DNA from 3 places in the Herbaspirillum sp. NPDC101396 genome. Region 1 is predicted to be linked to each of the others. Evidence: predicted binding sites of a transcription regulator. Region 1 holds the regulator's gene; each other region holds the start of a gene.

What was found. The regulator HrcA, encoded in region 1, represses chaperone genes, less so after heat shock. The targets are predictions, from matches to a motif close to TTAGCACTCNNNNNNNNNGAGTGCTAA.
Region 2: rpoH (RNA polymerase sigma factor RpoH) is a predicted target of HrcA. The motif match lies at 992-1,018, and genes of this name have one in related genera.
Region 3: groES (co-chaperone GroES) is a predicted target of HrcA. The motif match lies at 1,129-1,155, and genes of this name have one in related genera.

The regions. Positions count from the first base shown of each region.
Region 1 covers NZ_JBIWNT010000002.1:596,862-600,093, forward strand. The annotation lists gene dapB (4-hydroxy-tetrahydrodipicolinate reductase) at 1-122, opposite strand, end outside; gene ACIROY_RS07795 (outer membrane protein assembly factor BamE) at 175-687, opposite strand; gene fur (ferric iron uptake transcriptional regulator) at 768-1,193, shown strand; gene hrcA (heat-inducible transcriptional repressor HrcA) at 1,360-2,406, opposite strand; gene ACIROY_RS07810 (HAD family hydrolase) at 2,473-3,162, opposite strand.
Region 2 covers NZ_JBIWNT010000002.1:420,837-424,068, forward strand. The annotation lists gene rpoH (RNA polymerase sigma factor RpoH) at 5-895, opposite strand; gene ftsX (permease-like cell division protein FtsX) at 1,231-2,154, opposite strand; gene ACIROY_RS06945 (cell division ATP-binding protein FtsE) at 2,151-2,843, opposite strand; gene ftsY (signal recognition particle-docking protein FtsY) at 2,901-3,232, opposite strand, start outside.
Region 3 covers NZ_JBIWNT010000004.1:286,762-289,993, reverse strand. The annotation lists gene ACIROY_RS15150 (DUF4437 domain-containing protein) at 1-396, shown strand, start outside; gene groES (co-chaperone GroES) at 1,277-1,567, shown strand; gene groL (chaperonin GroEL) at 1,685-3,232, shown strand, end outside.

The DNA.
Region 1 (3,232 bases):
GGCGAACCCGGCACGTCCAGGGCGCCGGCCAACACCATGTCGTCGGCGTTTTGGATGGCTTCGATCAGCATGCGGCCCATACGGCCGGATGCGCCGGCGACGGCGATTTTCAATACGCTCATAATGCTTTTGCTTGTAGTTGCGAGTATTGCCAGAACTTGCGTGGTGGCGTGGTTACTTGGCGGAGGACGGCGGCGTCGTGTTGGTCGGCGCGTCCGACAGTTCCGGCATGGCGCCCTTCTTGGAACCGGCGATCAGGGACAGGTATTCCTGCTCGGTGGGCAGGTCGTTGCCGCCTTCGTAGCGTTCCATCAGGTTGTCCTTGAAGAACACCGATACGCGGCTGCTCATCAGTTCGCCGTTGCCCTTGGCCAGGCGGAATTCATAGTCCCAGCGGTCCGAGTGGAACATGTCGGCCAGCAGCGGCGTGCCGAGCACGAAGCGCACTTGCTCGCGGGTCATGCCCGGCTTCAGTTGCGCGACCATCTCCTTGGAGACGAAGTTGCCTTGCTGGATATCGATGCGATAAGGCTTGAGGAAGCCGAACAGGCTGCTGCTCTTCGAAACCTGCACGCCGGTCGCGTCGGGCGCTGCTGCGCCTTCCACCGGTTTTTTGGATGCACAGCCGGACAGCAGGGTGCTCAGGGCGATCAGCGCCAGAGCGGTAGTACGGTAGGAAGGCAACATTCGCATAAAGATTTCAATTGGTTGAGCAATTGTGCTAAAACGCTATATGATAAAGCAGATAACCCGATTTTTACTGAAACATGCCTAATAATCCATCCGAACTGAAAGCCAGCGGCCTCAAGGCTACTTTGCCGCGTCTGAAAATCCTGGAAATCTTCCAAAACACCGAGGTGCGTCACCTCAGTGCGGAAGACGTCTACAAAATGCTGCTGGCGGACAATCTGGATGTCGGCCTGGCCACGGTCTACCGCGTGCTCACGCAGTTCGAGCAAGCCGGCCTGCTGCAGCGCAATCACTTTGAAACCGGCAAGGCCGTGTTCGAGCTCAACGAAGGCTCGCACCATGACCATCTGGTTTGCCTGGATTGCGGCAAGGTCGAGGAGTTCTTCGACGCCGAAATCGAGAAGCGTCAGCTCAAGATTGCCCAAGAGCACGGTTTCGAGATCGCTGATCATGCGCTGGCCTTGTACGGTCATTGCAAGGATTGCCGCAAAACAAAGAAATAAGCATTCATCCCGGCCCGATTCAATCCGGGCCCTGTTTGCAAAAAAGCCATCCCGCTGTCGCCGGATGGCTTTTTTATTGCCGCTGCGATGATGAGCGCCGGCGCTGTAAAGAAGGGTAAGCGATGTGCAACAGTTGGCCGCAGCTGCCAGTTCTGTTTGGCCCGGCTCAGCTGTTGTTGCCGCTGAGCGCGCTCGACAGCAGCTTGGCGGTGATATCGACGATCGGGATCACGCGTTCGTACGCCATGCGCGTCGGACCGATCACGCCCAGCGTGCCGACGATCTTGCCGTTGACTTCATACGGCGCGGTGACGATGCTCATGTCGTCCATCGGCACCAGTTGCGATTCGCCGCCGATGAAGATCTGCACGCCGGTGGCCTTGCTCGATACGTCCAGCAACTGCATCAGGCTGGTCTTCTGTTCGAACATGTCGAACAGTTTGCGCAGCGAGGTCATGTTCGACGACAGGTCGGAGACGCTCAGCAGATTGCGCTCACCTGAAATCACCACGTTGTCGGATTCGTCCGCCATGGCATCGCTGCCAGCTTCGACGGCGGCCTGCATCAGGCTGGTCATGTCGTCGCGCAGCTGGCGCAGTTCGTTTTGCAGGCGCAGGCGGACTTCGTCGAAGCCGAGACCGCCGTAGTGTTGGTTGATGTAATTGGCCGCCTGCACCAGTTGCGAAGGCGTGTAGTCGACCTCCGTCAGCAGCAGGCGATTCTGCACGTCGCCGCCGGGACCGACGATGACCAGCAGGATGCGCTTTTCGGACAGGCGCAGGAATTCGATCTGCTTGAAGATCGATTCGCGCTTCGGCGTCATCACCACGCCGGCAAATTGCGACAGCGACGACAGCACCTGCGCCGCATTGGAAATGATCTTTTGCGGCGAGTTGATCTGTGAGCGCGATTGCAGTTTGGTTCCCAGCGCCGCTTCATCGAAAGCGCCAAGGGCATCGGTCGATTCGATCGTCAGCAGCGTGTCGACGAACACGCGGTAACCGCGTGGCGTCGGAATGCGTCCGGCGGAGGTGTGCGGACTGGCGACGAAGCCCATTTCCTCGAGGTCGGCCATGACGTTGCGGATGGTCGCCGGCGACAGTTCCAGTCCCGAAATCTTGGAGAGCGCGCGCGAGCCGACCGGCTGGCCGTCGGCGATGTACCGTTCGACCAGGGCTTTGAGCAGGGTTTGAGCGCGATTATCTAGTTGCATGTCTTCATTCTAACGAGACGGGGCCAAGCGTGCCAACATCCCGCCATATATATCTGTCCCCGCACACTATGACGCCAGCCAGTGCGCCAATTCGTTCAGATCGGTGCATACCGCATCGGGCCGGACGTGATCCGGCAACGCGCGTTGGAAACGGTTCATCCAGACGGCGCGCAAGCCGGCTTGCTGGGCGCCAAGCACGTCCAGCGTGAGGTCGTCGCCGACGTAGACGGTGTGTTCCGGCGCCACGCCGAGCGCCGTACAGGCGGCGTGGAAGATGGCCGGATCGGGTTTGGCTGTGCCGAATTGGTGGGCAGCGATGGAGATTTCAAAATGCTCGGCCAGGCCGATGCGCGCCAGATCGGCGAATCCGTTGGACACGGTGCCCAGTTTCAGGCGCGGCTTCAGCTGCTGCAGAGCGGGGACGACGTCGTCAAAGGGCGTAACGGCATTACGGCCGGTGGTGAAAATTTCCATGGCGGGGTCGGCCAGCGCCGGGTCTTCGCCATGCTCGGCCAGCACCGCCGTCAGCGCCGCATGGCGCAACGCCCACAGGTTGATCTTGTAGGCCGGATCGGTCTGCGCCAACAGCTGCCGACGCGCGCGCAGGCTGAGAATGCTCTCGCGTTGCACCACGCCCGGCGCATGCTGGGTCAGCCATTCGTACAGCCGGGTTTCGGCAAGATGCAGCACCGGCTCGATCGCCCACAGCGTATCGTCGAGGTCGAACAGGACTGCCTGGATGTTGGTTTTGTTCATGAAATCGGTTCAGAGTAGTCTGGGGCCTGTTAACAATGAATTTGCGAGGTGCGTTTCAGCCAGCAGTGTG
Region 2 (3,232 bases), 180 kb from region 1:
ATTCTCAGGCAAAAGCCTGCAGCGAACCCTTCATCTTCTTCAACGCCACCGCTTCGATCTGGCGGATACGCTCGGCGGACACGCCGAATTCGTCAGCCAGTTCGTGCAATGTCGCGCCGCTGCCGTCGTCATTGGCCAGCCAACGAGCTTCCACGATACGGCGCGAACGGTCGTCGAGCTTGCTCAGCGCAGCTTCCAGGCCTTCCGACTGCAGGCGGTCGTATTGCTTTGCTTCCATCACGCGAGTCGGCTCATTGTTGTCCGAAGACAGATAGGCGATTGGTGCAAACTTGTCGTCTTCATCGTCAGTCGGCGCTTCCAGCGCAACATCGCGGCCGGACAAGCGGGTTTCCATCTCGATGACTTCTTCGCGCTTGACGTCCAGCGTCTTGGCCAAGGCGTCGACTTGCGCCGGCGTCATGGCGTCCAGGCCGGTCTTGTGGCTGCGCAGGTTGAAGAACAGCTTGCGCTGCGCCTTGGTCGTCGCAACCTTGACCAGACGCCAGTTCTTCAGGATGTACTCGTGCATCTCGGCTTTGATCCAATGCATCGCGTACGACACGAGACGCACATTTTGATCGGGGTCGAAGCGCTTGACCGCCTTCATCAGGCCGATATTGCCTTCCTGGATCAGGTCGGCATGCGGTAGGCCGTAGCCCAGATAACCGCGGGCGATCGACACCACCAGACGCAAATGGGACAGCACCATCTTTTGAGCGGCGCCGAGGTCATTCTGGTCGCGCAAGGCGCGGGCCAGTGAAATTTCTTCAGCTTGCGTCAGCATCGGCAGACGATTGACGGCCGAAATATAGGCGTCAATGTTGCCCAGGCTGCCGGAGAAGCCGAGCGCAAGCGCATTGGTCTCGACGGGCATGAGTGCAGTAGCTGATTTCATTGATTCTCCTTGGTTCCTGTGAGGAAGCGATGCGTAAATGTGGCAGTTGCCAAATGTGGCAGTTACCTTAAAGCCGCACTATTTCTATCAACTATTCTAGCACTCCTCAAATGAGAGTGCTAATAACGAATCTGGAAGGAAGAAATAGGTATTTTCTATGACTGCTTTTTAGGCAATTGGCTTTTTCATCGCAAGAATTAGAGGGGATCTGGGGGCCAAAGTTGCTTGTTTCAAGCATAAACCTGTAACAAATTTTGCAGAGCAACATTGAAAAATGGCAACAATTCCGCCCAAGGAGTTGCTGCCATTTCAAGAAGAGATTGAAGGGAGAGGGCTCAGGCCAGCCGCGACAAATGCCGTTTGACCGACAACATCGCGCCGATCAGGCCGAGCAGGGCGCTGACGCCGAGCAGGAAGCCGATGGCCGCAATACTCGGCGGCGCCAGGCGGAATTCGGAGGCGTACAGGCGGGCGAAGTCGGTGATCGCCAGGTTCAGCGGCTGCAACGCCAGCACCACCAGGCCCAGCGCCAATCCGCCGGCGCACACGCCGAGCAGGGCGCCGGTGTAATAGAACGGCCGGTGGATGAAGGCGTTGGTGGCGCCCAGCAGGCGCGAGACCTCGATTTCCTCGTACTGCGTCATGACCTGCAGGCGGATGGTGTTGAACACTACCGCCACCACCACCGCGCCCAGCGTGATGCCGAGGAACAGCAGCACCAGCCGCAAGATGCGCAGCAGTGCCGCCAGCCGTTTGACCCAGGCTGAATCGATCTGCACCGTGTCGACGCCCGGCATGGCCTTGAGTTTTTGCGCGATGTCGTCGACGCGGGTGGCGTCCATGGCGTCCTGGAAGCCAGACATCTTCAGCACATAGCTGTCAGGCAGGGGATTGGCGCCCAGCGTTGCCAGCACGTCGTTGAGGCCGGTCTTGCTCTTGAGCGAGTCGAAGGCCTTCTCGCGCGGCGTGAAATCGACACGCGCGGCGCTGCCGCTGTCGGCCAGCACGGCGCGGATGTTGCCGGCCAGCGCGGTGGCCTTGTCGCGCGAGAGGTCCATTTTCAGGAAGATGCTGATCTCGGGCTCGACCGCGAGCTGTTCCGAGACCGGGCGCACGTTTTCAAGCACGGTCAGGCCGGCGAACGGCAGCGCCAGCGCGATCGACACTACCAGTACGTTGAGGACGAAGTTGCCGGGCGAGCGCAGCAGGTGATGGAAGGCGTCGGCGAAGGCGAAGAAATGTTGGCGCAGCCAGTTCATTGCGAAATCTCCACCGGGTTGCTGACGCCGTTGTGCCAGCCGTCGACGATGCGGCCGCGGTCAAGATAGATGATGCGGTCCGCGCCGGTCAGGTATTGCTCGTCATGGGTCGAGATCAGGCAGGTCACGCCGACGCCGTGAAAAGACTTCAGTGCAGCCAGCACCTTGTTAGCGTTGTCGCGGTCGAGATTGGCGGTCGGTTCGTCGGCCAGGATGATCTGCGGACGGTTGACGATGGCGCGCGCAATCGCCACGCGCTGCTGTTCGCCGCCGGACAGTTCCTGCGGGCCGGAAGTCGCCTTGTCGAGCAGATCGACCTTGTCCAGCGCGGCGCGGGCGCGTTTTTCAGCATCCGAACGCGGTGCGCCGGTGACGATCAGCGGCAGCATCACATTGGCCAGGATGCTGCGATCCTGCAGCAGGCGTTGTTGCTGAAAAATCAGGCCGAGGTTGCGGCGCAGGTAAGGCATGCCGGAAGGCTTGATGGTGTTGATGCTCTGGCCGTTGACAGTGAGCGTGCCGGCGCTTGGGCGCTCCATCGCGGCGATCATCTTGAGCAGGGTCGACTTGCCGGCGCCGGACGGACCGGCCAGGAACAGCAGCTCGCCCTTCTGGACCGAGAGCGTGATGTCGCGCAGCGCAAAGACGTCGCGCGAATATTGTTTGGAGACCTTGGCGAATTCGATCATCGTCGGTGATGGATTTGTTTTTCTCGGGCGCGGTTCAAATTGGTTTTCAGCTTATTTTCAGCTTAGCAAGGCATCCACGAATTCTTCGGCGTCGAAGGCTTGCAGGTCGTCGATCGACTCGCCCACGCCGATGAAATACAGCGGTATCGGACGGGTCTTGGCGATCGCCGCCAGGATGCCACCCTTGGCAGTGCCGTCCAGCTTGGTCACGACCAGGCCGGTCAGGCCCAGCGCGTCGTCGAAGGCCTTGACCTGCGCCAGCGCATTTTGGCCGGTATTGCCGTCGATGACCAGCAGTACTTCATGCGGCGCGGTGTCCATGGCCTTGCCGATGACGCGCTTGATCTTTTTGAGCTCGTCCATCAGGTGCAACTGAGTCGGCAGGCGGC
Region 3 (3,232 bases), on a different contig from region 1:
AGCGCTGCGGACAAGAAGCCTGCGCACGAAGGCCCGTCGGTGAGCGTTCCCGCCGGCGACATCAAGTTTGTAGATACCGGCGTGAAGTCGGATGGCAAGGAGCTCAAGGCGGGTCCGGCCTATGGGAATTTGGCAAACGGACGTCACGGTACTTTCGTTCGCGCACCGGCCGGCTTCAAGAGCGCTGCGCATACACACACCGAGGACTACTATGCCGTGGTGCTGAAGGGTGTCGGCGCCAACTATCAGGCCGGTGGGAAAGCAGTTCCGCTTCCGGTAGGTTCCTACTGGTTTCAACGCGGTGAAGAGTCGCATGTGACGGAGTGCATCTCGGACACCGACTGCTTGTTCTTCCTCGTGCAACCGGGCAAATTTGACTATGTGTTGAGCAAATAGTCAACGACGCACAATTGGGCGACCACATGTCGTCACCGACCTCACAAGCGAATTCCCGGCAGATTATTTTTTTGGGAATTTTGCCTTGTGAGTATTCCTTTGCCTGTAGAATTTTTCTTTCCGACTCGTCCACTTTCCATTGCCGGGCGAATGCCGCAACGCGATTGCATGTGTTTTTTTGATTTTCTCGCGAAATTGCCCCCTCCCCAACTGATCCACCTCCCAGCGTCTGACGAAGGCTTCGCCCCGATCGTACGCCCCTCTGAATCCAAGGATCGCAGCGCCAAGTGGAGCTGCTATAAGGTACCGCACTGCTTGCGTGATGAACTACGCTGAGAGTTTTAGTGCGTATTTCTCTATAGAGCCCCCGGGACGCCTATCTGCATAGGCCGGCTCACTGGCTTCAGCGCGAATGCCGCCTGACGGTGCTGCGTGAGATCCCTGAACCCCGATGATCTCTCGCAATGAGACCCGGTCACGAATGTGCCAGAGTCGAATAATGCCTGGTAAGGCCACCTCGATCACTCCGATCTTCTGCTGACGGTCATCAGCAGAATTGTGTTCTAAACGTGGGGCAATTCTCGGTGCAAATCAACCTTCTGGAAACAGGGCTATTGAGACGAGAAATTCAGAGTTAAGTGGCAAAAGTTCAGACTTAAATGAATTCCGACAGTCGTCTGGACGTATATAAATCATCCCTGCCCTTGAAAAACCCCCTTCCCACCCCTATACTTAGCACTCGTTAGGGGAGAGTGCTAACAACTCCTCCTGGCCTACCCACTTTTCCGATGTGGCACGGATTTCTTGCTGCAGGGCTTAAGTACACTTTGCAGCCGATGCCGCAATTTATTTATAACTTATTGAATTTTAAGGAGTTTTCATGAGCCTTCGTCCTTTGCACGATCGCGTTATCGTCAAGCGTCTCGACCAAGAAACCAAGACCGCATCCGGTATCGTGCTGCCTGACGCAGCAACTGAAAAGCCGGATCAAGGCGAAATCCTGGCAGTCGGCAACGGCAAGATCCTGGATGACGGCAAGGTCCGTCCGCTGGCAGTCAAGGTCGGCGACCGCGTTCTGTTCGGTAAGTACTCCGGCCAAGCCGTGAAGATCGACGGCCAGGAACTGCTGGTCATGCGTGAAGAAGACCTGTTCGCCGTCGTCGAAAAATAATCGACGTGCCCTGCCGCGGCGCGACGTAAATCGTCCTGCGCCGGCAGCGAACAAGTCTGATCGATGCTGATCAAGCTGATTCAATTGCAATAACAAACGAATTTTGGAGAATCCAACATGGCAGCAAAACAAGTAATTTTCGGCGATGACGCACGTGCAAAAATCGTCAATGGCGTCAACATCCTGGCTAACGCAGTCAAGGTAACCTTGGGTCCCAAGGGCCGTAACGTGGTTCTGGAGCGCAGCTTCGGCGCCCCAACCGTCACCAAGGACGGCGTGTCGGTTGCGAAAGAAATCGAACTGAAAGACAAGCTGGAAAACATGGGCGCGCAACTGGTTAAGGAAGTTGCCTCCAAGACTTCCGACAACGCAGGCGACGGTACTACTACCGCTACCGTGCTGGCTCAAGCGATCGTTCGCGAAGGCTTCAAGTACGTTGCAGCCGGTTTCAACCCAACCGACCTGAAGCGCGGCATCGACAAGGCTGTCACCGCCATCGTCGCTGAAGTCAAGCTGCTGGCAAAGCCAACAACGACAAGCAAGGAAATCGCACAAGTCGGCTCGATCTCGGCTAACTCGGATTCCGATATCGGCGACATCATTGCCAAGGCAATGGACAAAGTCGGCAAAGAAGGCGTCATCACCGTGGAAGACGGCAAGTCGCTGGAAAACGAACTGGACATCGTCGAAGGTATGCAATTCGACCGCGGCTACCTGTCGCCTTACTTCATCAACAACCAAGAAAAGCAAGTTGTTGCTCTGGAAAACCCATTCGTCCTGCTGTTCGACAAGAAGGTTTCGAACATCCGTGACCTGCTGCCGATCCTGGAACAAGTCGCCAAGGCCGGCCGTCCACTGCTGATCATCGCTGAAGATGTCGAAGGCGAAGCACTGGCAACGCTGGTTGTGAACAACATCCGCGGCATCCTGAAGACTGCAGCGGTCAAGGCTCCTGGCTTCGGCGACCGTCGCAAGGCAATGCTGGAAGACATCGCTATCCTGACCGGCGGCCAAGTGATCGCCGAAGAAGTCGGCCTGACCCTGGAAAAAGCCACTCTGGCTGAACTGGGCCAAGCCAAGCGTATCGAAATCGGCAAGGAAAACACCACCATCATCGACGGCAACGGCGAAGCCATCGCTATCGAAGCACGCGTCAAGCAAATCCGCGCGCAAATCGAAGAAGCGACTTCCGACTACGATCGCGAAAAGCTGCAAGAACGCGTTGCCAAGCTGGCAGGCGGCGTTGCTCTGATCAAGGTTGGCGCAGCCACCGAAGTCGAAATGAAGGAAAAGAAAGCACGCGTTGAAGATGCTCTGCACGCAACCCGCGCTGCTGTTGAAGAAGGCGTTGTGCCAGGCGGCGGCGTTGCACTGCTGCGCGCTCGCGCCAACGTCAAGAACCTGAAGGGCGACAATCCTGACCAGGAAGCCGGCATCAAGATCGTTCTGCGCGCTGTCGAAGAGCCACTGCGCCAGATCGTGTTCAACGCAGGCGACGAACCTTCGGTCGTGATCAACGCTGTCCTGGCAGGCACTGGCAACTACGGTTACAACGCTGCCAACGGCACCTACGGCGACCTGGTTGAACTGGGCGTTCTGGATCCAGCCAAGGTTACCCGTTCGGCACTGCAAAACGCCGCTTCGGTCGCCGGCCTGATCCTGACA